Regions from separate parts of the Martinezella sp. CNPSo 3957 genome, predicted to be linked through region 1. Evidence: riboswitches for the same ligand, from Rfam matches in the RefSeq annotation. Region 1 holds a riboswitch; each other region holds the start of a gene.
The links. Region 1 has a riboswitch for cobalamin ahead of cobU (bifunctional adenosylcobinamide kinase/adenosylcobinamide-phosphate guanylyltransferase). Riboswitches for the same ligand answer to the same signal wherever they lie in the genome.
Positions count from the first base shown of each region.

Region 1 (9,787 bases):
TTGACGATGAAAGGATAGAGATTCGGCAGCGACCCGAGGATCGCTTCCGGATAGCAGCTTTCCGACAGTGCCAGCGCCTTGCCCGGCAGCCATTCGAGATTGCCGTGCTTGCCCATGTGGATGACCGCATGCGCATCGAAGGAACGGCGAAGGAAGGCATAGAAGGCTAGATAGCCGTGTGGCGGTACGAGATCGGGAGAGTGGTAACTCTCCTTCGGATCGATGTTGTAGCCGCGCGCCGGCTGGATGCCGACAAGCACGTCCCCGAAGCGGGCGACCGGCAAGGCAAAACCATTATCGAGCGCGTAAGGATCTGCCTCAGGCTTCCCCCAACGCACCGTGATTTCATCCTGAATCTGTTTGGGAAGCGACGAGAAGAAATCCTTGTAGTCGCTAAAGGAAAGCCTCTCACGAACGACGCGGCCATCGCGCCCCGAATTTGTCGGGCCTTCCGCCAGATGCCGCATCAGTGCATCGCCATCGGCAGGCAGATCGGCAACGCCGTAGCCTGCCGCCTGCATCGCCTTCAACACTTCGATCGTTCCGGCCGGCGTATCGAGCCCAACGCCATTGCCCATGCGCCCATCGCGATTGGGATAGTTTGCCATCACGAGCGCGACGCGGCGATCGCCGGGCGGCGTATTGCGCAGCCGTGCCCAATTGGCAGCGAGCCGCGCCGTATAGCGCATGCGATCCTCAAGCGGTTCGCTCGCGACGATATTGGCCTCGACCCGCTCGTCATAGCGGGCCGCAGCCTTGAAGGACACAGCGCGCGCAAGAACACGCCCATCGACCTCGGGCAAAGCCACATTCATGCCGAGATCGCGGGCCGAAAGCCCCTGCGAGGATGCCTCCCACGCCTCCTTCGATGACGCCGAGAAGATGGCCTGCAGAACCACGGCATCACCCGTTTCCAGCACCGTTGCCTGACGATCCGCGCCCGGCGCCGAAACGGCAAAGCCTGTCGCGTTGATGACCACGCTCGGCTTCAGCTCCGTAAAGACGCTTTCGAGAATGCCGACCGACACGGCATCCTTGAGACTATAGGCAAAGACCGGTAACGGCCGCAGCCCCTCGGCGATAAGAGCCTCTATCATGGCTTCGACGGGTCTGGTTTCACCGCTCTGAACCAGCGCGCGGTAGAAAGAAATGGCAACCGTCGGGGATTCGAATCCTGCTGGGGTCGCCATCTGCTCCAAAGCGATGTCCGCGGCCGGCAACTGCTTCAAAGGAGGGTCTTGCCCCTCATCCGCCCTACGGGCACCTTCTCCCCGCAAGCGGGGCGAAGGGGGAGCAGCGAACTCGATATGCCCCCTCTCCCCGTCAATGCGGGGAGAGGGCTGGGGTGAGGGGCGAACCCTCCATTCGATTTCAAGTCTCCGCCACTCCTCGACGCCGATCACACCCCTGCCCGGCCACCAGATGCCAGCCTTCATCAAGTGTACAGCAGGCATCGGCTTCTCGGCGCCCGAGAGCATCGCCTCGGCATAGGCGAGAAACGCTCGCGAATTCGCCTCCCCACCCTCGATCAGATAAGACCAGAGCGCGTTGAGATCATCGAGCGCGACGTTGGAGAATGGCGTCAGCCCGGGATCCGGCTTCGAATCCCCCGGCAGCACTGCAATCAAGGCACCCTGGCGCGCCGCACAGGCATGCAGCGCCTCCAGCGCATAATGAAAATAGCTCGCCCCTCCCAAGGCCCGCACGATGATGAGCTTCGCATGCCGCGCCGTCCTGTCGACATAGGTATCGACGGACATCGGATGCTTGAGGCTCATCAGGCTTGCAAGCCGAAGGGAGCGGCCGCCCTCGCCGTGCGCTGCGGCAATCGCCGCAAGCTCGGTATCGGCAGCCGACAGAAAGAGGATATCGCCGGGCGACTGCCCAAGATCGATCGCCTCCTCGCCGTCGCTGATCGTTCCCTTCTGTGCCAGGAGAAGATGCATCAGGCTTCAGAGTACGCGGCTGCATACCCCCCTCTGTCACTTCGGGACATCTCCCCCACAAAGGGGGAGATTGTTTGGTGCCATGCCTCACCCCAGCGACCATCCGAAGCCACCAAAACCTCGGTAGTCAGCCGTTTCGCAAAAACGTAGTCGCGAGTTCCCAATTTCCCCCCTTGTGGGGGAGATGTCCCGCAAGGGACAGAGGGGGATGTTTCTGGACAAAGACGCAGCATCGATCAGACCAGCGCTTCGATCGCTTTGCGCACCATCGTCTCATCCATCTCGTGCAGGCCGATCACCACCAGCCGGGTCGCGCGGGCTTCACCCGGCGTCCAGGCGCGATCGAAATAGGTGTCGATGCGGCTGCCAACAGCCTGAAGCTGCAGGCGCATGGGCTTGCCGGGGACATCGACGAAGCCTTTCAGGCGCAGCACATCATGCTCGGCAATCACACCTTTCAGCGCATCGACGAAGGCCGCCGGGTCGGCAATCGGGCCGAGTTCGACGACGAAGCTGTCGAACTCGTCGTGATCATGCGGCGTGCCGTCTTCATGCTCCAGTTCATGATGGGATTTGCGATTGACGATATCGTCTTCCGTGCCGATGCCGAGGCCGAGCAGGATGGCGGCCGGCACATCGCCGTTCTTCGCTTCGATAATCGTCGGCTTGCGTGCCGTGCGCGAGGCAACCTCGGCGCGGACGCGGCCGAGCCCATCGACGTCGATCAGATCGGTCTTGTTGAGCACGATCAGATCGGCGCAGGTCAGCTGATCCTCGAAAAGCTCTTCGATCGGGCTTTCATGATCGAGCGAGTCGTCCTCGACGCGGGCTGCTTCGACAGCGTCATGATCGTCGGCGAAACGGCCGGCAGCTACGGCGGCGCTATCGACGACGGTGATGACGCCATCGACGGTGACATGAGTGCGGATGTCGGGCCAGTTGAAGGCGGCGACCAGCGGCTGCGGCAGCGCGAGGCCCGAGGTCTCGATAACGATGTGATCCGGGCGCGCGTCGCGCTCCAGAAGCTTCGTCATGGTGGGGATGAAATCGTCGGCGACGGTGCAGCAGATGCAGCCATTGGTCAGCTCGATGATGTCGTCTTCGGTGCAGTTCTCCGCGCCGCAGCCCTTCAGCACGTCGCCGTCGACGCCGAGATCGCCGAATTCGTTAATGATCAGCGCGATCTTCTTGCCGCCGGCATTCTGCAGGAGGTTGCGGATCATCGTCGTCTTGCCGGCTCCCAGGAAGCCGGTGATGACGGTGGCGGGAATCTTTTCCTGGTTCATATGCATCAACCCTTCATTTTCAGCGGCAGGCCCGCTGCGATAAAATAAACTTCGGCACTTGTCGCCGCGACCATCTGGTGCAGGCGGCCGGCATGATCGCGAAACTCTCGCGCCATGCGATTCTCCGGCACGATTCCCAAGCCCACCTCGTTGGAGACGAGAACGAGCCGCGATCGTGCGGTCGGCAGAAAGGCGGTCAGGGCGGCAAATTCCGCCGCCATGTCACGCTCGGCCATCATCAGATTGGTGACCCATAGCGTCAGGCAGTCGACAAGCACTGCCCGCCCCTCGGCGTCGACGGCGGCAAGCTGCCCGACAAGATCGATCGGCTCCTCATGCGTTTGCCATAGATCGCCGCGGTCGGCACGATGCTTCGCGATGCGCTCGCGCATCTCGTCGTCCCATGCCTGCCCTGTCGCCACATAGTGACGTTCAAGACCCGTGTCCGAAACCAGGGATTCGGCAAACCTGGATTTGCCGGAACGCGCGCCCCCAAGGACGAAGACTGCTCGGGAAGTCGAAGACGACATACGCTATGTCCGCTCCCGCGCGGAAGCGAGGGTCGGCAGCACATCGCTGGAGCCGGGAAACGGGCGCCTACACGCCGAAAACTCGTCTTGCGCCATGACAACCTCCGTGCTGGCAGCGGAACTGACGTCCCAGAACAGGCTCTGTGCCCGGCACGCATGGCAGGTCTCCTGGCTCGCGGATAAGGCGCCGCGACGGGGGCGGACCGAAACCGGTCGCCCCCGATCGTGCGCCAGCGGATCTTTCTCGCCTTCCCGGCAATGCATCATGAAAAGGCGGACGATTCGTAGAATAAGAGGCGTCCAGCCCCGGTTGATCATGATGCCACGCCAGTGGCTTTTTCGACTTGAGCCTGCCCCGCCTCGTTCGCCCCATGCGAATCGTCGATGGAATAGGTTTCAAACCGAACGAAAGACCCTGACCGCTCTACAGTCGCGGGGTCGGCTGTGATGAGAACGCCCGGATTGGGTCCGTCCCTCCACATTCCCTTTTCATCCCATGCGGCAGATCGCCGCTCAGGAACCATTCGTTATACCGGCAATGATTAGGCTTTCACTTACCTCAAGTCAATCAAGGGCATGGATGCGACCTGCGCCATCCTGATTACGAAATCGGCTGAAAATTCCCATAAAGCCAACGGCTTTTTTGCCGTATTTCTTTGATGTTAGGAGGTTATAGAGGGTAGGCTCTCGCATTCGAGTAAAACGTATCGTCCGTTTCCCATGTTGCAGAAATTCCAACCGCGACGCCTCGGCGTCTTCTCGGCTCTGTTCGATCTCGGTCGCTTCAGGGCATTGCTGCGCCGTGGCGAATTGGGACTTGTCTTCGCCGGAGCGCTAGTAGGAATAGTATCCGGCTGTGCCGTAACGGCGATGAGCTATATCTCGCGCAAGTTTCACAGCGTCATCTACGGCATAACCGACTACGAACGCTTGAGTTCGGCGGCGATGGCAATTCAGGACAAATCCGTATTGTTCATCGCACCGATCGCAGGCGGCATCATTCTCGGCATACTGCTCTATATATTATCCCGCACACGCAAAAAGCCGATGGTCGACCCGATCGAAGCCAATGCGCTGCATGGCGGCCGCATGTCGCTGACCGACAGCATCATCGTGGCCGTGCAAAACCTGATTTCCAATGGATTCGGCGCCTCTGTCGGGCTTGAAGCAGGTTACACGCAGCTCGCTGCGGGCATTGCCTCCAAGTTCGGCTACAAGATGCAGATGCGTCGCGCGGACCTGCGCATGCTCGTCGGCTGCGGCGCGGCCGGCGCCATCGCCGCAGCATTCAATGCGCCGCTCACCGGCGCCTTCTACGCCTTCGAGCTGATCATCGGCAGCTATTCGATCGTGACCCTGACACCCGTCGTCGTCTCGGCGCTGATATCGACCATGATCGCAAGACTGCTCGCCGGCGACGACTTCGCCATCGATATCGATCATGTCGGGGCGATCGTTCCGGCTGATTATCTTCCTGCCATCCTGCTGGGTGCCTTCTGCGCCGGTATCGGCATCCTGATCATGCAGGGCGTCGCATGGGTCGAGGAACTGGCGCGCAAAAGCTCGATCGCACCGCCCTTCCGCCCTGCGCTTGGCGGCTTGGTGGTGGGAACATTGGCGCTGATCTCGCCACAGGTTCTGTCTGCCGGCCATGGCGCCCTGCATCTCAATCTTTCGACCGATGTGACGCTGAGCGCACTTGTCGGCGTCTTCATCCTGAAATCCCTGGCATCAGCAGTTTCGATCGGCTCCGGCTTCAGAGGCGGTCTCTTCTTTGCCTCCCTGTTCATGGGCGCGCTGCTCGGTAAGATCTTCGCCTATTGCGCACCCTATTTCGATCACGCCACGCTGACGCCGGCCGTCTACGCAGTCGTCGGCATGAGCTCGCTTGCCGTCGCGATCATTGGCGGGCCGCTGACGATGACCTTCCTGGCGCTCGAAATCACCGGAGATTTCCCGATCACTGCTCTGGTTCTGGCGGCGGTCATCACCTCCTCGCTGGTGGTGCGCACGACCTTCGGCTACTCCTTCGCCACATGGCGCTTCCACTTGCGCGGCGAGAGTATCCGCAGCGCTCACGATGTCGGCTGGATCCGCAATCTGACCGTCGCCCGCATGATGCGCCCCGATGTTCATACAGCGAGCATCGACATGAGCATCGAGGAATTCCGCAAGAATTTCCCGATCGGCTCGGCGCAGCGGGTCATCCTCGTCGACAAGAACGAAAAATATTCCGGAATGGTCGTCGTGCCCGATATCTATGCGAGCCCGATCGAAAAGGACGACGAAGAGCACGGCCTTTCCGATTTCATCCGGCTGCGAAACGAGTTCCTGCAGCCGCAAATGAATGCCAAGCAGGCAGCCGCCATGTTCGAGCAGACGAAAAGCGAAGCGCTCGTCGTGGTCAACGACCTGATCGAACGCAAGGTCATCGGCCTGTTGACCGAGAGCTATACGCTGCGTCGCTACAGCGAAGAACTCGACCGCCGCCGCCGGGAAGTCTCCGGCGAGCTTTAGGCGACCAGGCTGTCGAGCCAGGCGGGATCGAGTACGCTTTCCAGCTCTGCCGCAACTTCGTCCAGCGCCGCGTCGACGCTGGCGCGATAGTTCATGCGCTCGCCGGAGAGGCCGAAGCTTGCCAGCAGTTTTGCCCGATAAGCGTCGCTGCTGAAAAGGCCATGCAGGTATGTGCCCATGACGTGACCATCCGGCGATACGGCTCCATCAGGCCGCCCGTCGATCATGGCCGATGGCCGCTCGCAGTCCCGGCCCTGCGTCACGCCGAGGTGGATTTCATAACCCGATAACGGCACATCATACTCTTTGGAGACGGCAGTGCTGTTGCGCACGGTCTTTTCCGGCGCCATCTCCGTCTCGATATCCAGCAGGCCCAATCCGGGCGTCTCGGTCACCGATCCCTCAATTCCCAGCGGATCGTGAACAGTATGACCGAGCATCTGGTAGCCGCCGCAAATGCCGATGACGCGGCCGCCACGGCGCACATGCGCGGCTATATCGCGGTCCCATCCCTGCTCGCGCAGATCAAGGAGATCACCGATCGTAGACTTCGAACCCGGCAGCACCACGAGCGCTGCATCGGCAGGCAAGCGCTCTCCAGCGCGGACAAACACCAAATCGACATCCGGTTCGGCCCGCAGCGGATCGAGGTCGTCGAAATTGGCGATGCGCGACAGCACGGGTACGGCGACCTTGAGCGCACCAGAGGAACCTCGAGCAAGTCGCTCCAGCACAACGGAATCCTCCGCCGGCAGGCGCGCCGCTGCCTTCAGCCAGGGAACGACACCATGGCAGTGCCACCCCGTGAAGCTACCAATTGCCTCGATACCCTCACCGAAGAGGGAGACATCGCCACGGAACTTGTTGATCAGATAGCCGCGGATCATCCGCCGATCTTCCTCCGGCAAGATATGGTACGTGCCGACCAGCGACGCGATCACGCCGCCGCGGTCTATGTCGCCGACCAGCACGACGGGGACATTGGCGCGTGTCGCAAAGCCCATATTGGCGATGTCGCCGCGCCGCAGATTGATCTCGGCGGGCGAACCTGCCCCCTCGACGATGACGAGATCAGTCCCCGCCCGCATCGTGGCGAAGCTTTCGAGCACTGCGCCGAGCAATTGCGGCTTGAGCGCCTGATAGTCCCTGCCCTTGGCCTGTCCCCAGACCTTGCCCTGCACGATGATCTGGCTGCCGGTTTCCGATTGCGGCTTCAACAGCACCGGATTCATATGAACCGATGAGGGAACGCGTGACGCCAGCGACTGCAGCCACTGGGCGCGTCCGATTTCGCCGCCATCCTCGGCAACTGCGGCATTGTTCGACATGTTCTGTGGCTTGAACGGGCGCACTCTGACGCCCCGGTTTGCGAACAGCCGGCACAAGCCCGCGACCAATACCGTTTTTCCGACATCGGATCCGGTTCCCTGCAGCATGATCGCTCTCGTCATTCCTCACCACCTTGATATGCTACAGCCACTGAAAACGCTGGATTTTGCCTTGATTTTGCCGCGATCTCCGCCCCTCCGAGCCCACCGACACGATACAAAAATGCATCACCGCCCGACATGCTCTGTTTGCGACATTGGATGACGATTTCATCCATTGTGAGTTACGCGAAGGAGGATTATCTGCATCGTGAAAACAAACAACGAAACCGGCCGGTCCGGGTCGGAGGATACCCCAATGCTTTTCATCTTCAACAGACAGAATTCCATCCAGATCGCCTGGAACGGCAAGCTTCCGGCTCACCGCCCCGAGAGCCGGCTGCAGCAGCTCGATACGCGCTTCGGCACCGTGGGCTTCATCCGCACGTATAATGTTGGGTGATAGCGCGTCAAGCCGCTAGTCCAACACACAAGAAGCCGCCATGCGACAGCATTGGCGGCTATATTTTTTTATCACTACCAAGATCGGACTTTAACGACACCGCTTCCGTCGGATGGCAAGTCGTGCCAAAACGGCACTCTTAAAGCGCGAAAACCGCGCGATCCGGAGATCGACGCGGTTTGCCAAAAACGCCGGCTTCCCTGCACATACACCGCAAGGTTCGCATTCCCCGGTACGCTATACCTGATCCAGGGAAGCAGCGGTTGTCCCCCGCCACGCATCGATTGTTAAACCGACATCGTTACTGGAGGGTTATTAAGTGCTTAAATTAGAGTGAATCTGAAAATTTTTTGAAAATTTTCCGCCTTGCGTTGAGAAATCGCAAACGACGCAAATAAGATATAAAACGTCTTTCAGGGACACGATATTTGAGCACCATTCAAATCCGCTTGGGCGGCAAAGCTTTGAGGAAGCCATGTGATGGACGTTTTACAGCCACGAATGGCAGAAAATAGGCTAATTCAGGCGCTTAATTAAGCTTCTCCAAGAGACACGATAACGTCCATCAGCCGACTGGCTGTTGATTTCTTCATCCAAATCCTTACGCTGCCTGATGTCGATGCAAAGAATGCCCGGCCGCGATAAAGTTCAGCGGTCGCAAAAAGACCAAATGCACGACGGCAGCAAAGGGGACCGTACGGGCGTCGTCAGCGGCGTATGAACGGTTGCAATTGGACCGCGCTGACAGGGGATCGACAGAAATCGAACACATTAGGGTCGATTTCCGCAACGTAACGAAAAATTGGGAGACGATATCAATGAAGAAGCTTCTCGCTTCAGCCATCTTCGCATTCGGCGCCTATGCTTTGGCTGGCTCGGCGCACGCGGCGGATTGCGGCAGTGTATCCATTGCTGAAATGAACTGGGCATCCGCAGGCGTTGCCGCGCAGGTCGACAAGATCATCCTGCAGAACGGTTACGGCTGCAATGTCACCCTGGTGACCGGCGATACACAGCCGACCTTTGCCTCCATGAACGAAAAAGGTCAGCCTGACGTCGCACCAGAACTTTGGGTCAACGCCGTGCGCACCGCGCTCGACAAGGCCGTATCTGAGGGCCGCCTGATCGTGGCCGCACCGCTTCTGAGCGACGGCGGCGTCGAAGGCTGGTGGATTCCGAAGTTCCTCGCAGACGCCCATCCGGACATCAAGACCGTTCAGGACGCCCTCAAGCATCCCGAACTTTTCCCTGCCCCCGAAGATCCGTCCAAGGGTGCCGTCTATGACTGCCCAGCAGGTTGGAACTGCCAGATCTCCACGACCAACCTCTACAAGGCTCTTGGCGCCGACAAGCTCGGCTTTACCCTTGTCGATACCGGCTCCGCCGCAGGTCTCGACGGTTCGATCGCCAATGCCTTCGAAAAGAAGACCGGCTGGCTCGGCTACTATTGGGCTCCGACAGCCATCCTCGGCAAGTACGAGATGGTTCGCCTGAGCTTCAACGTGCCGCATGACAAGAAGGATTGGGATGCCTGCACATCGCAGCAGGATTGCGCCAATCCGAAGGTGAACTCCTATCCGGTTTCGGACGTCTATACCGTCGTGACCAAGGACTTTGCCGCAAAGGCCGGCGTCGCCATGGACTACATGAAGACCCGCAAGTGGGATAACGCCACGGT
Region 1 covers NZ_JBXSOU010000002.1:445,400-455,186, reverse strand. The annotation lists gene cobN (cobaltochelatase subunit CobN) at 1-1,946, opposite strand, end outside; gene cobW (cobalamin biosynthesis protein CobW) at 2,183-3,232, opposite strand; gene cobU (bifunctional adenosylcobinamide kinase/adenosylcobinamide-phosphate guanylyltransferase) at 3,238-3,762, opposite strand; cobalamin riboswitch at 3,904-4,302, opposite strand; gene AC13QE_RS07365 (chloride channel protein) at 4,483-6,279, shown strand; gene AC13QE_RS07360 (cobyric acid synthase) at 6,276-7,730, opposite strand; gene AC13QE_RS07355 (hypothetical protein) at 7,966-8,109, shown strand; gene AC13QE_RS07350 (ABC transporter substrate-binding protein) at 8,928-9,787, shown strand, end outside.

Region 2 (9,787 bases), on a different contig from region 1:
CTGCTTGAACTCACCACGCAGCCGCAAGGCCGAGAGCGGAAAGCGTGGCGGGCTGCGGCTGACCAGTACCAGCTTGACGTGCTCGAGCGAGAGGTCGGCGAGGATCTTCGCCATCAGCGCCTCGGTCGCATCCGTCTGCGCGAAATGATAATCGTCGAGAAAGACGACGAGCGGTCCTTCGATCTTGCGCAGGCGGGTCGCCAGCACCGAAAGCAATGCTGCAGCCGGAAGGTTGCCGGCATCAGCCCCATCTTCATGAAGCAGCGTCTGCAAGGCATCGATCAATGCAAGCAGAAAGGCTTCCTGATTGGTGTGTTCGGCATCGAGCGACACCCAGCAGAGCTTGACACCATCCGCCTTCAGAAGCTCATACCACTGGACGGCGAGCGACGTCTTACCGTAGCCGGCAGGTGCGACAATGGTCGTCAAACGGCGCAGCCCGGCGCGCCGGAGCTGCCGCAATAGGTCGCTACGTTTGATTGTTTGCTGCCCGCTCGACGGGGGAGCAAATCGATTCTGTCCACTCATGGGGCGGGATGATGATGTCTTGGCAGACAGTTTGCAACCCACGCGAAAACGTTTGCAAAGCCGGTTTTACCTATCTTTTGGAAGAAACCGCCTTACAGGCAAGGGTTGACCGCTGACAGAATTGCAACGGCAAGGCTGAAGCTTTGAGAAATAAGGCATGCCAAGGGCGAAAGCGACCTCAACCGCCCATGAATATGCTCGGACCAACGAAATTTTTCCATTTCCGCCTTTAAACGGTCCGTTAGGGATTTGTTGACCATAATTGAAGGGTATAGCGATGCCGCAGGCGCGGCGCCTCTGATTTCTGTTTCTCTTAGCAAGGGCGAAAGTCGTATCCGTGCATCACGTGATCTTTTCCATTCCGGCGGCATTTTTCGCCACGACTTTCTCGTTCATCGCTTTCCGGGTGGCGCTGATCGCGATGCTGATGCTCGGCGCCTTTGCCGGTTCGGCGGCGGCCGAGGACAGGGCACTCAAGCTCTTCTTCACGCATACGGGGGAAAGGTCGACCATCGTCTTCAAGCGTAATGGCAAATATGACCCGCGCGGCCTTGCTCAAATCAACCGCTTCTTGCGCGATTGGCGAAAGAACGAGCCGACCAGGATCGATCCGGAATTGCTCGATCTCGTCTGGGAAGTCTACCGCCGCAGCGGCGCCAAAGAGGCCATTCACGTGGTTTCGGCTTATCGCTCTCCCTCGACCAACAACATGCTGAGAGGCCGGTCTCGCAGCTCCGGTGTCGCCAAGCACAGCCAGCACACGCTCGGCAAGGCAATGGATTTTTACATTCCCGGCGTGAAGCTTGCGAGCTTGCGCGCAATCGCAATGCAGATGCAGATCGGCGGTGTGGGCTTCTATCCCAATTCCGGCTCGCCCTTCGTGCATCTGGATGTTGGCGGAGTCCGCGCATGGCCGAGAATGTCGCGCCAGGAGCTTGCGCGGCTTTTCCCGAATGGACAGACGCTTCACGTGCCGGCAGATGGTAGACCGCTGCCGGGTTACGACGTAGCAGTCGCACAATCCAAAAAGCGCCCTTCCCAGATGGCGAGCAAGATCGCGGCCGTTGATGACGACAGTGACGATGCAGGGTCATTCACAGCCTCTCGCAACGTCGAGCCCGACCGCAGCCTTTTGACCAGCATGCTGCCAACCCCCAGAAGCCGGGCCGTGGATGGGCTGGAAGCTCAGCTTGGCAAGCGGGTGGCTGATGCAAACAAGAGCGAACCCTTTGCCGACCTCGCGGCCTATGCCGTTCCGCTGCCGGCGTGGCGGCCGACCAGCAGCATCGTCGTCATCCCGACGACCGCGCCGGAAAGACCTGCCCCCACTGCTGTGCTCGCCAGCCTGGTCGTGGGACGCAGCGACGCAGGTAAGCTCCTCGTGTCTGACAATGTGGAGAATACGGCCGAGAGCACCATGGCAAAGATGCAGCCGATCGCCGCCCTTCCCTCGGCGGCGGAGCAAGATGTCTCAGCCGGCGTAGGAGACATGTCGACGGGGGCGATCGTCGCCTGGGCTTTGCGTCCGCCAGGCATGGCCGTCGACATGACACTACCAGGCCTCGTCAGCGCGCCCATTCCGATGCACGACGATATGGCGGAGGCCCAAGCCGGAGCCATCAGCTATGATGGCGACGATTTCGACGTCGAGCGGTTCGGCTTCGAAGGTTGAGGCGAACTCGCACCATCCAGTAATACGATGCGCGCCAGTCGGAATTGCTCAGACTGGGGCGATCCATTTTATTCCGCGATCGCGACAGAGGCCACTCAACCCGCCATGTATTGAATGTTGCAGCGGCCGTGCACCGAGGATTTCTGCACATGCGCGCGCACGCCGAAAACGCGCTCGATTAACTCCTGCGTCAGCACCTCTTCAGGCGGCCCGGCCGCAACGACCTCGCCATTTTGCAAAACAGCAAGGCTGTCGCAGAACATGGCCGCCAGATTGAGATCGTGCAGCGCCACGATGGAGGTGACATCGAGCTTGGAGACCAGGCCGAGAATATCGAGCTGATGTTGGATATCGAGATGGTTCGTCGGCTCGTCAAGCAGCAGTTCGCTTGGAGTCTGGGCAAGCGCCCTCGCAATATGGACGCGCTGTCGTTCACCGCCCGACAGGGTTTGCCACGGCTGACCGGCGCGGCCTTGCATACCGACACGGGCAAGCGCATCGGAAACCGCCGCATCGTCGTGAGCGTTCCAGGCCGACAGGGGACCGCGATGGGGCGTACGGCCGAGACGGACGACGTCCATCACTGTGACCTGCGTATCGGTCGTCGCCTGCTGCTCGACAAGCGCGATGCGACGGGCAATATCGCTCCGCGAGATCGAGGCAATATCGCTGCCGCCGAGCCGGATGACCCCGCTTTTGACCTTCCGCAACCGGCAGATCAGCCTGAGCAGGCTGGATTTACCCGAGCCGTTCGGCCCAAGGAGCCCGAGTACCTTACCTTTTTCCACCGTCAGGCTGACGCCGTTGACGATGAGGCTGTTGCCGGCTGCAAAGGTTACCGTGTCCACAGCGATGCTCATGCCGTCCTCCGGGCGCGATAGAGAATGAGGGCGAAGGCCGGAGCCCCGAACAAGGCCGTGACGACGCCGATCGGCAGAATCTGCTGGGGAATGATGACCCGCGAGATGATATCGGCCGCGACCATGAAGATAGCGCCGGCCAGAGCCGCTGCCGGCAAAAGCCGGTCATGGCTCGGCCCGACAACGAAGCGGGCCGCATGCGGAATGACGAGCCCGACAAAACCAATCGAGCCGACGATACTGACGACCGCTGCCGTCATGAAAGCCGTCACGCCAAGCAGAACGACTTGGGCGCGCTTGACCGCAATGCCAAGCGATGCGGCAGCATCCGTGCCGAAGATAAAGGCATCGAGCACGCGGACATGCGCCATGCAGACGGCAAAGCCGATGATGGCAACCGGCCCGGAAAGATAAACGTCCGGCCAGCGCACGCCGCTCATGGAGCCGAGCAGCCAGAACATGACGCCCCTCGCCTGCTCCGCATTGGCCGAGGTGGTGACGATATAGGAGGTGAGCGCGTTGAAAAGCTGCGAACCGGCGACGCCGCATAGAATGATGCGCTCGCTCGTGCCGCCGACCCCGGCAGCAAGCACGCCGACGAAAAGAAAGGCTGCAACCGCGCCGAGGAAGGCGCCGCCGGAAAGGCCGAGAATGCCGTAGCCAAGCCCGAGGATCATGATGCAGACCGCCCCGGTGGAGGCACCGGCGGAAATGCCGAGCACAAAGGGTTCGGCGAGCGGATTGCGCAGCAACGCCTGCAAGACCACCCCGCTCAAGGCAAGCGACGCACCGGTGCTTGCAGCAACGAGCGCGCGGCTCAGGCGATAGTCCCAGACGATCCCCTGATGGATCCGGCTGAGTTCGAAGCTCGTTCCGAACAACCGGTTCGAAATGGCCTTTACGGTCGTCGACAGGGGGATCGAAATCTCGCCGATCGATACGGCGAGACTGATCATGAAGGTCAGAAGGATGACGGCAGCCATGGCGAGCGCCAAGAGCGCCCACCATGTCCTGCGTTTTGCGGCGAGACCCATATCTTACTGCGCCAGGCCGAAGGACTTAATGCCCTTGGCCAATACTTCAATGCCGTCGATGGTGCGGATGGTCGGGTTCATCGACTGCGCATCCATCATGACGAAACGCTTGTTCTTGACGGCATCGAGCTGGCTGGTGACGGGATCTTTTTCGAGGAAATCGACCTTGACCTTCGGATCGTCGGCCGCATAGCGGCGGCGATCCATGGTGGCTATGACGATCACGGCCGGATTGGCCTGCGCAATGGTCTCCCATCCGACCATCGGCCATTCCTCTTCCGTCGTCACCACATTTCTGGCGCCGAGCGTCTTCAGGATATAGGCTGGCGCGCTGTTCTTGCCGGCGATATAGGCATCGCCATTGACCTCCTTGCTGGAGAACCAGAACACGATCGGAAGATCCTTGGCTTTGGCAGCGGCAATCGAAGCGACTGCATCCGCCTCACGCTTTTTCAGATCCGCAATCAGGGCATCGCCACGATCCCTGACGTCGAAGATCTGCGAGAGCTCGGCGATTTCCTGATAGACCAGATCCACCGTGAAAAGCTCCTTGCGCACGCCGTCGCCGCCATCGGCGTTGACCTTGGCGACACAATCGGTCGGTGCAAGATAGGTATTGATGCCGAGCTCGGAAAATTGCTGGCGCTTGCCGACGGAACCCTGCGCGCCGACGTGCCATTCGAATTCGGCAGCGACGAGATCCGGGGCTTTGCCAACGACGGATTCGAAGCTCGGATCGTTATCGGCAAGCCGCGGGATCTTGCTGTTCGCCTCGGCATATTGCGGCAGAACCGGGCCGACCCAGACCGCCGTTCCGGCAATCTTGTCGGCAAGGCCGAGCGAAAAGAGGATTTCAGTCATGCCCTGGCCGATCGAAACGATCTTGGCCGGAGCCTTTTCAAAAGTGACCTTCTGACCGCAATTATCGATGGTGAGAGGATATTGGGTGGCGGCAAAGCCGGAGCTGGCAAACCCAGTCAGCCCAAGTGCAAATGCAATGGTCGTCAAAAAATGGCGCATGAAAGATCTCGATAGGATTAAGGAAACGGGGCGGCGTCAGCGCGATCGCGCTGAGAAAGACGGCCGCCGGCTGCGGAGATCCCAATCAAGGCCGATAGGTGTCGGATAATGTCGAAGGCGCGGGTCAATCATTTTCTGTCCTTTCCGAGCATCCCCGCCCGGCTGATTGGATCGTGATCGACGGCAGGTCTCCTGGCTTGCGGATCTCTGACGATCATCGGCCTTCCCGCAAGCATGCTTGCAGTGGCGCGGCTCAAAGCCTCAGGAAAGAACCAGCAGGCTGGTCATTCCCGGATGATCGGCAATCCGCTTACAGTTGCGGGGGCAGCCACGGTCTAGGTCCCGCTTGGGTCATCCTCACCGTGTTCCCTATTAATCCCCGCGGAGTCTTCCTTGGGGAACCGTCACGTCCAGTTATTCCGGACTGCCCCGTTCCGTCAAGGATGCTTGGATAGGAAATGCGGAAGCGCGGTGCTCATTGCCGAAGGAATGACCGCCAGCCTATGCGGCCTCCGCCAGTTCCACGCGATTTCTACCGCCCGCCTTCGCGCGATAAAGCGCCTTGTCGGCGGCCTCAAGCACATGTTTGAAATCCGTCGTCGGTTCGAGGGAGCAAGCAATCCCGATGCTGACTGTGACATGGACGGCTTCCTGCTCGAACATCAGGGTTGTGCCCTCGATGTCCTTGCGAATTTTCTCCGCGACAGCAGCCGCAGCCCGCGTATCGGTGTTGGGCAGCAGCACGACGATCTCCTCGCCGCCGTAACGGGCGGCAATGTCGGTCTTGCGGACGGTTTGCCTGATGACATCAGCCAACCGCGCCAGAACGGTGTCGCCAAAGGCATGGCCCCAGCTGTCGTTGATCTTCTTGAAGTGATCGATATCGAGCATGATGATCGAGAAGGGGATGCGCCGCATACCGGCCTCCTTGGTGCATCGATCACCTTCACGCTGCAGTACGCGGCGATTGGGAAGCTTTGTCAGCGGATCGAGGCTCGCTTCATTCTCCAGCGCGCGCTGGATGCCGATGCGATATTGCTCCCGCTGCAAGAGATCCGACAACAGCATGACACCGAAGATATTGACGATCGTCACCGGAAGTGTCGCCGAGATCAGAAGGGCGCGCGCAACCGCCCACGGCAAAAGGAAGACAACCACAATGGATGAGCATGTCGCCAGACCGAACAGAGCCGATCGCCGCCAGCCCGTGCCGGTCCATTGCCGTGGCAGCAGACTGAGTACATAGCCTACGGCCGCAACGATTATGATGCCGGCCACGCCGATCACGGCGCCCATGCCGCCCACCATGTACCGAAACAGGGCCATCATCGCCGCAGCGACAATGGTTCCCAAAAGGCCGCCATAGATTGGCGTAAGGACAAGGAGGATCGACCGGCCATCCTGGATCACACCTGGCATCCATTGGATGGGATCGCCCATGGACAGGATGCCGACCAGCCCGAACAACAGCCCGACGGCCACGGATTTCAAAGCGCCGCGCTCGACGATACGGATGACCCAGGAATAGGCATAGACAATAATCGCCACCTGGCCGAGGACACGTATTAGCGAGATCAGATGTGTTTCGACTTCCATGGCGATTCCCAGTCTTCGCAGCGCGCCGCGATGGATGAGCTGCGGCGGCATGGTCGAAGTCCTTACGAGATACCATGCGATCTCTAAAAATAGTTTATATGCCTCTCATCGATCGGCAGTACGGCAGCATCACGGCACGAATTGACGCATTGCGCTTGTGATAGGCCTGCCCTATGACTGAAACCTTATCCGCGAATGCGGTGGTGGGGACAAGCATGCGGAAGACGATTTCGCGAAGATTTCAGTGGAGCGCGCGCATTCTTTGCGCCGTTGCGCTGTTGCTCGTCGGCTTCGCCCATCAACCGATCGTCGCAACCGCCGACGAGATATCCCCGATCGAAGTCGCCCAATACAGGCTGCCGGACGGATCGCTGCCCATCCTCTGCATCACCTATAAGGATGCCGACGGCAAGATGCATGGGAAAGCCTACGCACCCGGATGCGAAGCATGCCGGATTGCGTCCGCCGCGATGCTGCCTGCGCCTCCGACTGAAATTTGCCAGCACTTTGCCTCCCCGCGCGGAGAGACCGTCGTCGCAAGATCGGAGGCGTTCCACCGCCAGCTTTATCCGCCGAATACAGGCCCGAGAGCACCGCCCCTCCCGGACATCGTTGGCTGAACCGGCGTTGCGGCTTTCGTCGCGATGCCCGCCGTCAATGCTGCCGCTTGCGCGACCATCACGTCGCGACATCTGAGGATTGGTGTTCACAGCTGCATCTTGCCGAACGAAGCAGGCCGATTGGTCGGCTGCTCAGGGAAAGCAAGCTCACGCCAAACGGCGACCATCTCGCCGCACCCTTCCTCAGATCGTCCCTTGCGGCAGCCTACCGATCTTCGGAGGATTTAATGTCTGCCTTTACCGCTGCAGAGCCTGCGGCCGCAGCGACCCACAATGTCTCGCTCTATCGCGCGATCTGGCGCTGGCATTTTTTCGCCGGCCTGCTCGTCATCCCTTTCATGCTCAATCTGGCGACCACCGGTTCGTTGTATCTATTCAAGGACCAGATTGCCGATACCTTCTACTCGCATCGCTATCTCGTCACCGGGGCCGGCACCATGCTGCGACCGCAGCAGATCGCCGACGCGGCGCTCTCGGCCTTTCCGGGCGCCCGCGCAACCTCCTATCACGAAGCGTCGGCGCCGAACCGCTCGGCTTGGATAACGCTGTCCAAGGATGGGCAATCGACCATCGTGTACGTCAATCCTTATGACGGCAGCATCCTGGGGTCGGTGGGTTCGAAGCAGGAATTCGGCTGGGTCGTCAAGCGCATTCACAGCCTCGAATATTTCGGCAAGTGGACCAATCGCCTCATCGAGATCGTCGCGGGCTTTGCCCTCGTGCTCGTCGTGACGGGCATTTATCTGTGGTGGCCCCGCCAGCAGACGGGCGGCGTGCTCACCGTTCGCGGCACCCCATCACGCCGCGTCTTCTGGCGCGACCTGCATGCCGTGACGGGAGCGCTTGCCGGCATCCTGATCTTCTTTCTCGCCTTCAGCGGCATGCCGTGGTCCGGCTACTGGGGCGCCAACGTCAATGCCTGGCTGACCGCTCACAATTTCGGAACACCGGCGGCAGTCTGGGACGACGTTCCGAAATCGACAAAGGTCACGCAGGATATCGTCAGCCGGCCCGGCTGGGTCGTCGAAAACGCGCCCGTTCCGCTCTCGGATATCGCGGCGCAATCGGCCAAGCCGATCGGTCTCGATAAGGCCGTCGACGTCATGCATGGGCTGGGCATGGTCGCCGGCTCGGATCTTGCCATCCCATCAGATGGGACCGGCGTCTATACGGCAAGCCATTATTTCGGCGACCTCGGCAAGGAACGCACCGTCCATATCGACCAATATTCCGGCAAGCCGCTCGTCGATATTTCCTACGATCAGTATCCGGCGCTCGGCAAGGCGATCGAATGGGGCATCAATGTCCATCAGGGACAGGAATGGGGCCTCTTCAACCAACTTCTGATGCTGGCCGCGTGTCTCGCCATCATCCTTTGCTGCGTGACGGCGGCGGCCATGTGGTGGAAGCGCCGGCCATCGGGCCGTCTCGGTGTACCGCCGATGCCGCCGCAGAAGTCCGTCTATGTCGGCCTCTGGCTCATTGCCATCGTCTTCGGCATGGCTTTCCCGCTGACGGGCGCCGCCATCGTCGCGATGCTGCTCCTCGACCAGCTCCTGGTTCGCTTCGTGCCGCCTCTCCGGCGCTTCCTCTCGTGACGAGGTGAGGCAGAGCCAGGGGCTTCGCCCGCCTGCTCTTCTTCCGGATCAAGGATATCGATCATGCAGAAACACATCTTTGCCTTTGCAGCCAACGAATATCGGTGATCGACCGATCGCCATCACACGATCCGCGGGCTTTCCGCGGATCACCAACATAGTGAGGAAATCAAATGCCCCCTATCAAGAAACTGCTTCTCGTTGCAGCTGCAATCAGCATCGCCCTTGCCGGCCAGGCTATGGCGCATGCCCATCTGAAATCTGCCATTCCGGCCGCCGACGGCGCGGTCAAGAGCGCCCCGTCGGAGCTCGACTTAACCTTCTCCGAAAGTCTCAATGTGAAATTCAGCGGCGTTAAGATAACCGGGCCCGACAAGGCAACCGCCAAGACCGGTGAGGCCATGCTGATGAATAGCGGCACGACGCTCATGGTGCCGGTAGCCGACAAGCTTGCGCCGGGGAAGTACACGGTCGAATGGCACGTGCTCTCCACGGATGGCCACAAGACCAACGGGAGCTACAGTTTCACCATAGCGCCTTGAACGGCCCGGAAGCGGCCGGCAACCATTGGTGCGCAAGCTAAACTACTTGCGATAAGCGGACGGATTGATGCCGTGGCGCTGCAGGCGTGCATAGAGACTGCGGCGCGGCAGTCTGAGCGCCTGCGCGACTTCGGCAATATCCCCTTCGAAACGTTCCAGCGTGGCCCGGAGAATGTTTGCCTCGAAATGATCCATCTGCTCGGAGAGGCCAAGCTCCAGCGCAGGCTGACTGCGAACGGAGGAGAGGCCTAGCGCCGCTTGTGTCGCATAGTTACGCAGTTCCCGGACATTGCCCGGCCAATCGTGCGTCAGAAACC
Region 2 covers NZ_JBXSOU010000001.1:501,761-511,547, reverse strand. The annotation lists gene AC13QE_RS02375 (winged helix-turn-helix domain-containing protein) at 1-429, opposite strand, end outside; gene AC13QE_RS02370 (peptidoglycan L,D-endopeptidase MepK) at 866-2,200, shown strand; gene AC13QE_RS02365 (ABC transporter ATP-binding protein) at 2,296-3,060, opposite strand; gene AC13QE_RS02360 (FecCD family ABC transporter permease) at 3,057-4,094, opposite strand; gene AC13QE_RS02355 (ABC transporter substrate-binding protein) at 4,098-5,114, opposite strand; cobalamin riboswitch at 5,280-5,535, opposite strand; gene AC13QE_RS02350 (GGDEF domain-containing protein) at 5,616-6,761, opposite strand; gene AC13QE_RS02345 (hypothetical protein) at 6,926-7,330, shown strand; gene AC13QE_RS02340 (PepSY-associated TM helix domain-containing protein) at 7,558-8,928, shown strand; gene copC (copper homeostasis periplasmic binding protein CopC) at 9,102-9,470, shown strand; gene AC13QE_RS02330 (sigma-54-dependent transcriptional regulator) at 9,513-9,787, opposite strand, start outside.
Region 2: linked by a shared signal. The riboswitch ahead of AC13QE_RS02355 (ABC transporter substrate-binding protein) and the one ahead of cobU (bifunctional adenosylcobinamide kinase/adenosylcobinamide-phosphate guanylyltransferase) in region 1 are both predicted to bind cobalamin.

Region 3 (9,787 bases), on a different contig from region 1:
TTCATACTCAGGCTACCGCCGACAGCTTGGCCTGGTCGCCCTGCAGCCGGTTGATCATGAAAGTCGTGTACCATTCGACGAACTGCATGACGCCGCCTTCATGGATTTCCGAATAGGGACCGGGTTCATAGGCCGGCGAGCGGATACCGAAAGCATTTTCTTCAACGATGCGGCGATCCTGGTCGTTGGTTTCGGTCCAGACGTGGGTCAGCTCTTCCAGATTGTAATCGACACCTTCGACCGCATCCTTGTGAACGAGCCACTTCGTGGTGACGGCGGTTTCTTCGGCGCTGATCGGCAGGACGCGGAAGGAGATCGCGTGGTCGCCAAGGATGTGGTTCCATGTCGTCGGATAATGGAAGAGCAGCATCGTACCGATGCCATTGATCGTCACGTCTGGCGAGAGCGGCCGCTTGACGGCGTTCTGGCCGGACATGGTGTAGCTTTCGGCGCCTTCGATCAGCGGCATGCGGGCGGTGCGGAACTGTCCGTCAGGAGAGATCTTGAATTCGCTCGGCAGGCCGGCGGCTTCGCAGCGCGCCCAGTGCTCGGTAATGACGGGATCGCTCATCGCGCCCTGCACGCCGGTAACCGTCGGAGCTTCCGGGAAGGTGCGGCAGAGTTCGGGATGATTGGCCGCGCAATGGTAGCATTCGCGGTTGTTTTCCCAGACGAGCTTCCAGTTGCCCTTTTCGATGATCGTGCTCTGGAAGGCGACCTTGGCTTCGCTGATATGGTGCGGGGCCATGTAGGGCTCGATCGTGGCGCGAACCGGTGCGAAATCCGGAGCGTTCTGTGCCAGGCAGATGAAGATGTACCCAGCGACGCTTTCGCAGTGAACCGGCTTCAGCGAATGCTGGCTCTTGTCAAAATCTTCGGCCATCTGACGGGCAAAGAGCAGGGAGCCGTCAAGCTCGTAGGTCCATTGGTGATAGGGGCAGACGAGCTTTGCCGACGATCCGCGCTCGGTCGTGCAGACGCGCGAGCCGCGATGGCGGCAGCTATTGTGGAAGGCGCGGATGACCTGATCGCGACCACGGACGATCACGACGGGATAATCGCCGATCTGGACGGTGAAGTAATTGCCCGCCCGCGGCACTTCGCAATCATGGCCGATGAACAGCCAGTCGCGATAGTAGATCGTCTCCATGTCGAGCTTGAAGTAATCCGGATCAGTGTAGAAGGGTTGCTCCAGGCTCAAACCTACCCGGTGGTTCTTCAATTGCCGCAGAACTTTGCTGCCGATATCCATTTGCCTATCCTTGCGCAATACCGGAAGACGAGCAGAGGACATGCAAGGCCGTTGGGGACGGCCGAAAGCAATGCCCCGACCGCCCGCCGCGGTCAGTAAACCATATGTGCCCAAGGCTGGTTTCCGGGCTCTGGAGCGGCCCTGTTGCCAGGACCCCATGGCACCTTCCCAGACCAATCGGCCCAGTGGCTTTATCCGCCATGCCTCACTCCACCACCGTTGCGGGGGCAGCGCCGGATTTTGACCGGCTTCCCAATTCTCCGTCTCCCTAGCAGACGGCACCTTGAGATTGATATCATCATAGCTCTCGGCCGCGTCTGCCGCTGCGCTGCAATGCGACATCGGCTTCGAATTTGACGACAGGCGAAACAGGACGATAGGACGGTTGCATATCCTGAGAATATTGACAGGCAATTCAATTGCTTGGACGCATGCATCGGAGATGGTGAAAGCATCGCATATCCATTCCACCAATGACGCTTTATCCTGATTGCGACAGGTCAGCGAACGGCCGGTAATCAGGGGAATAATTGGGCGGCAGAAAGCGCCAACGGAGCCGCTATCGGGGCGCCTTCAATCCGGCACGATCAAGCTCGGCTCAAGCTCCGCGGTTCATCATGTCACCAAAGAGTTTTATAGCGAGATCCGGCATGGCCAAACTCAGATATTTCGACGCTGGGAAGCCCGCCGAGCCCGAACCGGCGCAGCCGGTATCGACGACGGGGTACACCGAATTCCTGCGCACCGGCCGTATCAACCGCAACAGGCCGCATTGGCTGGCGGAAGAGCGGGAATACCTCACCCACGAACAGGTGGCCGAACGCACGGCGCTGAAGCTCCGGGACGCCGGCGAGAAGACCCACGACCGGCTCAACAATTTCCATAGGTCCATCCGCTTCCCGAAGCTCATCTTTCATCACACGCTGAAGGACACGCCGCATCTCGGCTATTGCCACATTACCGCGGCGCGGACGCAGTTCGCGCATTATGAGGACGTGAACTGGGCTTTCTATATCGCCAATTTCTTTGCCCGGATCGGCCAGGAAGAGAACTTCTTCGAAGACATCAGCCTCAAATATTCGCGGATGTATTTCGCTGTCGCCATCCATCCGGACAAGGAGGCCGAAGACAAGAAACTGACGATCAACCGCGACGTCAGAGGCAACGGCGTGCTGTTCCACACCCACGATCCGCAGATCGCCATCCGCAATGTTCTTCTCCTCGGCGCCCGCAACGAGCAGCTCCGCGACATCATTCGACAGCTTTGACGATTGATCCGAAAACTCGAAGAGCATAAGAAACGGCCTGAACTGCAAGCAGGCAGGCCATGGCACGACACATAGACATTCTCGAACATCCGCAAATGGCGATCGAAGTTGCGACAGCGACTCTCGCCGAGGGTCTGCCGATCGGGCTGCCGACGGAGACGGTCTATGGCCTTGCCGCCGATGCTACCAATCCTGCCGCGATCACCCGGATCTACGAGACGAAGGGCCGGCCGCGCTTCAATCCGCTGATCTGCCATATGAGCGACCTCGCCATGGCCGAGCGCTATGCGATCTTCGACCCCATCTCGCGCAAGCTCGCCGAAGCCTTCTGGCCCGGTCCGCTGACGCTGGTGCTGCCGCTCAAACCCGATAGCGGCATCCATCCGCTGGCAACCGCCGGCCTCGACACGGTCGGCATCCGCGTGCCGCAGGGCTTTGCCGGCGAGCTGATCCGCGCCTTCGACCGGCCGCTTGCAGCACCCAGCGCCAATACCTCGGGCAAGATCAGCGCCACCAGCGCCGATCATGTGGACGACGACCTTGGAGAGCGGATTTCTCTTATTCTCGACGCCGGATCATCGGTTGTCGGCGTGGAGTCGACGATCGTCAAGGTCGAGGATGGCGAGATGCGCCTGCTGCGACCTGGTGGGCTGGCGGCGAGCGAGATCGAGCGGGTAGCCGGTAAGGCACTGAAGCGCAAGAAGAAGGCTTCCGCTGCCATCGAGGCGCCAGGCATGCTTGCTTCGCATTATGCGCCGGGAGCGGCGGTGCGGCTCGACGCCACGGAGGTTTCCGCAAGCGAGGCGCTGATTCGCTTCGGCACGCCAGACATTCCCGGCAGCGAGAACGCCGTTGCCGTGCTGGACTTGAGCGCCACCGGCGATCTCTCGGAAGCAGCGGCAAACCTCTTCGATTTCATGAAGCGCGCCGATGCCACCGGCGCTGCGACCATTGCTTTCTCGCATATTCCCGACGAGGGCCTCGGCGAGGCTATCAACGACCGGCTGCGCCGCGCGGCCGCGCCCAGAGACTAAAACCATCAGGCAAAGGAAACGCCATGAGCAGCTCCGCCTCCTCTTCCGACCTCCTCGATCGCTTCGCCGTCATCGTCGGCGAAAAACATGCCGTGCGGGACCCGGTGGAAATTGCGCCGCATCTGGTGGAAAACCGTGGGCTCTATCATGGCGCTTCGCCCATGCTGCTGAAGCCCGGCTCGGTGGAAGAGGTTTCGGCCATCCTCAAGCTTGCCAGCGAGACCGGAACGGCCATCGTGCCCCAGACCGGCAATACAGGGCTTGTCGGCGGCCAGACGCCGCGCGAGGGCGGCTCGGACATCATCCTATCGCTGGAACGCATGAACCGCGTGCGCGATATCGATCCCGTCGGCAATACGATGATCGTTGACGGCGGCTGCATCCTGGCCGATGTCCACAAGACGGCAGCCGAGCATGGCCGCATGTTTCCGCTCTCGCTCGGCTCGGAAGGCTCCTGCCGCATCGCCGGAAATCTTTCCACCAATGCCGGCGGCACGGCCGTTCTTGCCTATGGCAACATGCGCCAGCTCTGCCTCGGCCTTGAAGTCGTGCTGCCCACGGGCGAGATCTGGAACGGATTGCGCCGCCTGAAGAAGGACAATACCGGCTACGACCTGCGCGATCTCTTCATCGGCGCAGAAGGTACGCTCGGCGTCATCACCGGCGCGGTGCTGAAGCTCTTTCCGCAGCCACTCGGCCATCAGGTCGCCTTTGCCGGCCTGCGATCGGTCGATGACGCGCTGACTCTGTTCAAGAATGCCTCCAGCCTCTGCGGCACGGCGCTGACCGGCTTCGAGCTGATGCCGCGCATCGGCGTCGAATTCACCACGCGGCATATTCCGGGCGTGCGCGATCCGCTGGAGACGGTGCATCCCTGGTATGTGCTGATCGACATCTCCACCTCCGATTCGGCCGAAACCGCCGAGCGGATGATGTCGGCTCTGCTCGAACAGGGCTACGAGGCCGGCCTCATTCAGGATGCGACCATCGCCAGCTCGGAAGCACAACAAAAGGCCATCTGGCATATGCGCGAGAGCATGTCGGACGCGCAGAAGCCGGAAGGCGGCTCGATCAAGCACGACGTTTCCGTGCCGGTGGCGCAGATTCCGCAATTCATGGCCGAAGCCGAAAAGGCCGTTGTCGCCGCCATGCCTGGCGCCCGCGTCTGCGCCTTCGGCCACATGGGCGACGGCAATATCCACTACAACATCTCGCAGCCCGTCGGCGCCGACAAGGCCGAGTTCATCGGACGCTGGCGCGAGATCAACAAGATCGTGCACGGGCTTGTGCTGCAGCATGGCGGCTCGATCTCCGCCGAACATGGCATCGGCCAGCTGAAGCGCGACGAACTGGCTTCGATCCGCTCCGATATCGAGATGGACCTGATGCGCCGCATCAAGACGGCCTTCGACCCGGCAGGGATCATGAATCCGGGCAAGGTGTTGAAGGTCTGAAGTTTAGACCGTCACGACGACCCGCTCGGAAGCGAAGCAGCCGATCTGGCAGGAAATGACTGTGCCATTGGCATCGATATCTTCGCCGGCATAGGCAAGCACCGGCACGAGGCGCGATTGCTGCAGAAGCCGTGCCTCTACTTCCGTCGGCATCCGAGCCGCGATGTCCGTGGAGCGCCGCCAATAATCCATCACGCCATACTCCCTCAGGGCTGCCGTGAACGAGTTCATCGCAGCGAACTTCTCCGCCAAGCCCGGAAAACGCTTCGCCGAGCAGCTGCGCGTGACGACGGATACGGGAAGCGCGTCGGCATAGGCGATCACGCACATGTCCAGCACAGCCTCGCCCGGCTCGAGATTGAGCCTTGCGGCTATATCGACGCTTGCCGGAACTTCCCTGGCCGAAAAAACCTTGCGCGTGAGGTTCGCATCCGTCGCGGTCAGATCCTTGCTAAACCGTACCTTGTCGCCCAGTTGGAAACGAACGGGGATATCGGCGCGGACATAGGCGCCGCTGCCGCGCGCGACGCGTAGCAAGCCCTCCCCTTCCAGTTCTGCGATCGCACGCCGCATCGTCACCCTGGAGACGCCGAATTGTTCGGACAAAGCGCGCTCGCTCTGCAGGCGGCTGCCGGGCGCATACCTGCCCGTATCGATGGCAGTTCGCAACTCCGCAGCAACGCTCGCCCAGCCTCCGGCAGCTTTTGCGCCTTCGGCCTTTCGATTTTTCTCTTCCATCACAAATCTGTCGCCTTGAAATTGGCATATACCAATTTATAAAGATCCAGATCGTTTATGGAAGGGTTCGGCATGGGCGACAAGCGCATATATGTGACAACGGTCAGCAGCAGCGGCGTGCACGAGTTCAGCAAGCAGACCAAGGATCATATTCAACTGCTGACAGGGCTTGGCGTCGAAGGCGATGCGCATATGGGGGTGACGGTGAAGCATCGCTCGCGCGTCGCGGTCGATCCGACCCAGCCCAATCTGCGCCAGGTACACCTGATCCAGGAAGAGCTGTTCGACGAACTCACCGAAAAGGGATTTTCCGTTTCGCCGGGCGACATGGGCGAGAATATTGCCACCCGAGGGATAGACCTGCTTTCCCTGCCACAAGGGACACGCCTGCATATCGGCGCGGAAGCGATCGTCGAGGTGACGGGCCTACGCAATCCCTGCAAGCAGATCGACGATTTTCAGAAGGGACTGCTGCATGCGGTGCTCGATAAGGATGCCGATGGCGGGCTGGTTCGCAAGGCGGGGATCATGGGTATTGTCGTGCAGGGCGGCCGGGTAAAGCGCGAGGACGCCATTCGCGTCGAGCTGCCGCCGTTGCCGCATGTCAAGCTTGAGCGGGTTTGATGCGCTCCGTATGAAGAGAAGCTAGCCTTGAGCATGCTGAGCGTCTGATACCCCCCTCTGTCACTTACGTGACATCTCCCCCACAAGGGGGGAGATTGGTGGAAGTTTGACGCCCGCCCTCGTTAAGGCAGAAACGTCGATTTCAACAAATGAGCTATCAGCTTGAGGCGAAAGAGGGCTGCAAGCTAACAATCTCCCCCCTTGTGGGGGAGATGTCCCGAAAGGGACAGAGGGGTGCACACTCTCCACGACGATCGCAGCCAGCGTCATCCCCCAAATTGGATCAATCGAAATCCTCATTGCCCGAATTGCCGCCGCCATTGCGGTTGCCGGTGATGATCTCGCGCTTGCCGACATGGTTGGCGGGGCCGACAAGACCGTCCTTCTCCATGCGCTCGACGAGCGAGGCAGCGCGGTTGTAGCCGATGCCGAGGCGGCGCTGGATGTAGGAGGTCGAGCACTTCTTGTCGCGCATGACGACCTTGATCGCCTGTTCATAGAGATCGTCGCCGTCTTCCGAGGCAATCGCGCCCTTGTCGAAGACAGCCGTATCTTCTTCCTCGTCTTCTTCGTCCTCGTCGGCGGTCACCGTGTCGAGATATTCCGGACGGCCCTGCAGCTTCAGGTGCGCCACGACCTTCTCGACTTCCTCGTCGGACACAAAGGGGCCATGGACACGGGAGATGCGGCCGCCGCCGGCCATATGCAGCATGTCGCCCTGGCCGAGGAGCTGTTCGGCACCTTGCTCACCGAGGATGGTGCGGCTGTCGATCTTCGACGTCACCTGGAAGGAGATGCGCGTCGGGAAATTCGCCTTGATCGTGCCGGTGATGACGTCGACCGAGGGACGCTGCGTCGCCATAATCAGGTGGATGCCGGCGGCGCGCGCCATCTGTGCCAGACGCTGGATCGCGCCTTCGATTTCCTTGCCGGCCACCATCATCAGGTCGGCCATTTCATCGACGATGACGACGATATACGGCATCGGCGTCAGGTCCATTTCCTGTTGCTCTTCGATCGGGGCACCCGTGCCCTTGTCGAAGCCGGTCTGGACCATGACGTGGATCGTCTCGCCCTTTTCCTTGGCGGAGGCAACGCGGCTGTTGTAGCCGTCGATGTTGCGAACGCCGAGGCGTGACATCTTCTTGTAGCGATCCTCCATCTCGCGCACCGCCCATTTCAGCGCCATGACGGCCTTCTTCGGATCGGTGACGACAGGGGTCAGCAGATGCGGGATACCGTCATAGACAGAGAGTTCCAGCATCTTCGGATCGACCATGATCAGGCGGCACTGTTCCGGGGTCATGCGGTAGAGCAGCGACAGGATCATGGTGTTGATCGCGACCGACTTGCCCGAGCCGGTCGTACCGGCGACGAGCAGATGCGGCATCTTGGCGAGCTCGGCGATAACGGGTTCGCCGCCGATGGTCTTGCCGAGGCCGAGCGCCAGCTTGTAGCCGCTCTTCTCGAAATCGGGCGAATCGATCATCTCACGGAAATAGACGGTCTCGCGGTTGACGTTCGGCAGTTCGATGCCGATGACGTTGCGGCCGGGAACGACGGCGACGCGCGCAGAGAGAGCCGACATCGAGCGGGCGATATCGTCGGCAAGGTTGATGACGCGCGAGGATTTGACGCCTGGCGCCGGCTCGAATTCATAAAGGGTGACGACCGGGCCTGGACGGACATGGATGATCTCGCCCTTGACGCCGAAGTCCTCCAGCACGCTTTCCAGAAGGCCGGCATTCTGCTCCAGCGTTTCCTGCGTCATGATCACGCCGGAACGAACGGCAGGTTCCTGTAGCAGTTCGCGCGGCGGCAGCTCGTATTCGCCGTCAGCGGAGCGGGCGATCGGCCGCCATTCGGGCGGCGTCAGCGATGCGGGCCGGCGCGGCGAGATCCGGGATGGCGGTGCGTCGATCAAACGCTGAGCGGCGGCTTCGACCGCTGGGATCGTCGGCGCAGCCTTGGCGACCGGTTGGGCAGCAGCCGGCGCGGCGGCCTTCGTCGGCATCGGCGCCACGACCATGACAGGCGCGGGCCGGGTTTCAGCTTCGGCACCATAGACGGCGGTTACGAAAGCGGGCGGCACGAATGTTTCGGCTGGCGCCACCACAGTCTGCGGCTCGGCAGCAGGTGCTTCGACGATGACGGGGGCCGCCTCGACGACGGGGGCCAGAACGGCAGCCTCAAGCGCGGCAAGCTCGTCCATGGCCGGCGTGCTGATATCTGCTGCTGACGGTCTGGAAACGGTTTCGACGTGAGCTGCGATCTCGACTGCCGGCGGCTGCACGACAACGGGCTGCGGCTCGACCGCCGCTGCCGGGCGGCGGCACTCGACGACGCGGAACTTGGCGATGATCGATTCGGCATCGACTTCCGGCTTGGGCGTCGCCGGCTGCTTCGGCTCACCCTTGAGGGCAGAGACGAATTCGCCATCGAACGGCATCGCATCCCAGAAGGCAAAATCGGAAAGATGGACAAGACGCGACTCGACCACAGGCGCGGCTAGGGACTCGGGAACACTTGACTGAACAGGGGAAGCATCCAGCGCGATCGCAGGAGCTTTCGAGAATGCGGTAGCGATAACGGTCATCTCCAATGCGTCCGGCTCGGTTGCCGGGGAATTCTGAATTACTGTCGGAATATAGCCTTCCACCACCAGCGGCATGTCTTCGAGCGCTGGCAGATGGAACTCTGATGATTGCATCGGCTGCTGAATGACGGCGGCGATCGGCGCCGCGACGGCGGGCGGCTCCATGACCCGCATCGCGGCGTGCGCGGAAGCCTGCGGCCGGATCTCAGCCTTCGGCTCGACAGGCGGACGGCGGCTGATAATTTCATTTTCGCGAGTGCGGGTGAAGCGCACGTTCGGCCCCATCAGGAAGGCATTCTGCCAGCCGGGCGATGCGAGATCTTCCGCGGAGATTCCCTGCGGCAGAACCGGCATTTCCTGCTCGCTCGTAACGGCGGCAGCCTGCAGCGCCTCCACAACAGGCGGCGGGGCCGCGGCGGTGCGCTTCCTCACCTCTTCCGCAAGGCGCTTTTCCTCGGCGTGACGCTGCTCTTCAGCCTTACGCTTGGCTTCGCGGGCGTTGCGAATCTTCTCTTCCAGGAACGCGCGGCGAGCCGCGATCTGCTCGGCGCGGCGCGCCTCTTCGGCCGCCTGCTCCGGGTCGAGATCGCCCTCCGGCTGGACGCCTTGCGAGGCATTGGAAAGTGTCGTTCGGGAAAGACGCATGAGACCTGCAACCCAGTCATTGATATTGCCGTTGGCTTCTCAAATCGAATAGGGCAAGGATGGTTAATAAGTTCCTTCCTGCGCTTGTGGAAAGCAGCCATTCCGTACCCGGAAAACATGTCCGAATATTCTCGAAATCTCCGTGAAAACAATGGCATGATGCAGCTCAGCCGCAC
Region 3 covers NZ_JBXSOU010000003.1:579,485-589,271, forward strand. The annotation lists gene AC13QE_RS11305 (FAD-binding oxidoreductase) at 1-5, opposite strand, end outside; gene AC13QE_RS11310 (aromatic ring-hydroxylating oxygenase subunit alpha) at 8-1,252, opposite strand; cobalamin riboswitch at 1,350-1,553, opposite strand; gene AC13QE_RS11315 (DUF6656 family protein) at 1,903-2,520, shown strand; gene AC13QE_RS11320 (L-threonylcarbamoyladenylate synthase) at 2,580-3,554, shown strand; gene AC13QE_RS11325 (FAD-binding oxidoreductase) at 3,578-5,008, shown strand; gene phnF (phosphonate metabolism transcriptional regulator PhnF) at 5,012-5,746, opposite strand; gene AC13QE_RS11335 (MOSC domain-containing protein) at 5,819-6,370, shown strand; gene AC13QE_RS11340 (DNA translocase FtsK) at 6,654-9,611, opposite strand.
Region 3: linked by a shared signal. The riboswitch ahead of AC13QE_RS11310 (aromatic ring-hydroxylating oxygenase subunit alpha) and the one ahead of cobU (bifunctional adenosylcobinamide kinase/adenosylcobinamide-phosphate guanylyltransferase) in region 1 are both predicted to bind cobalamin.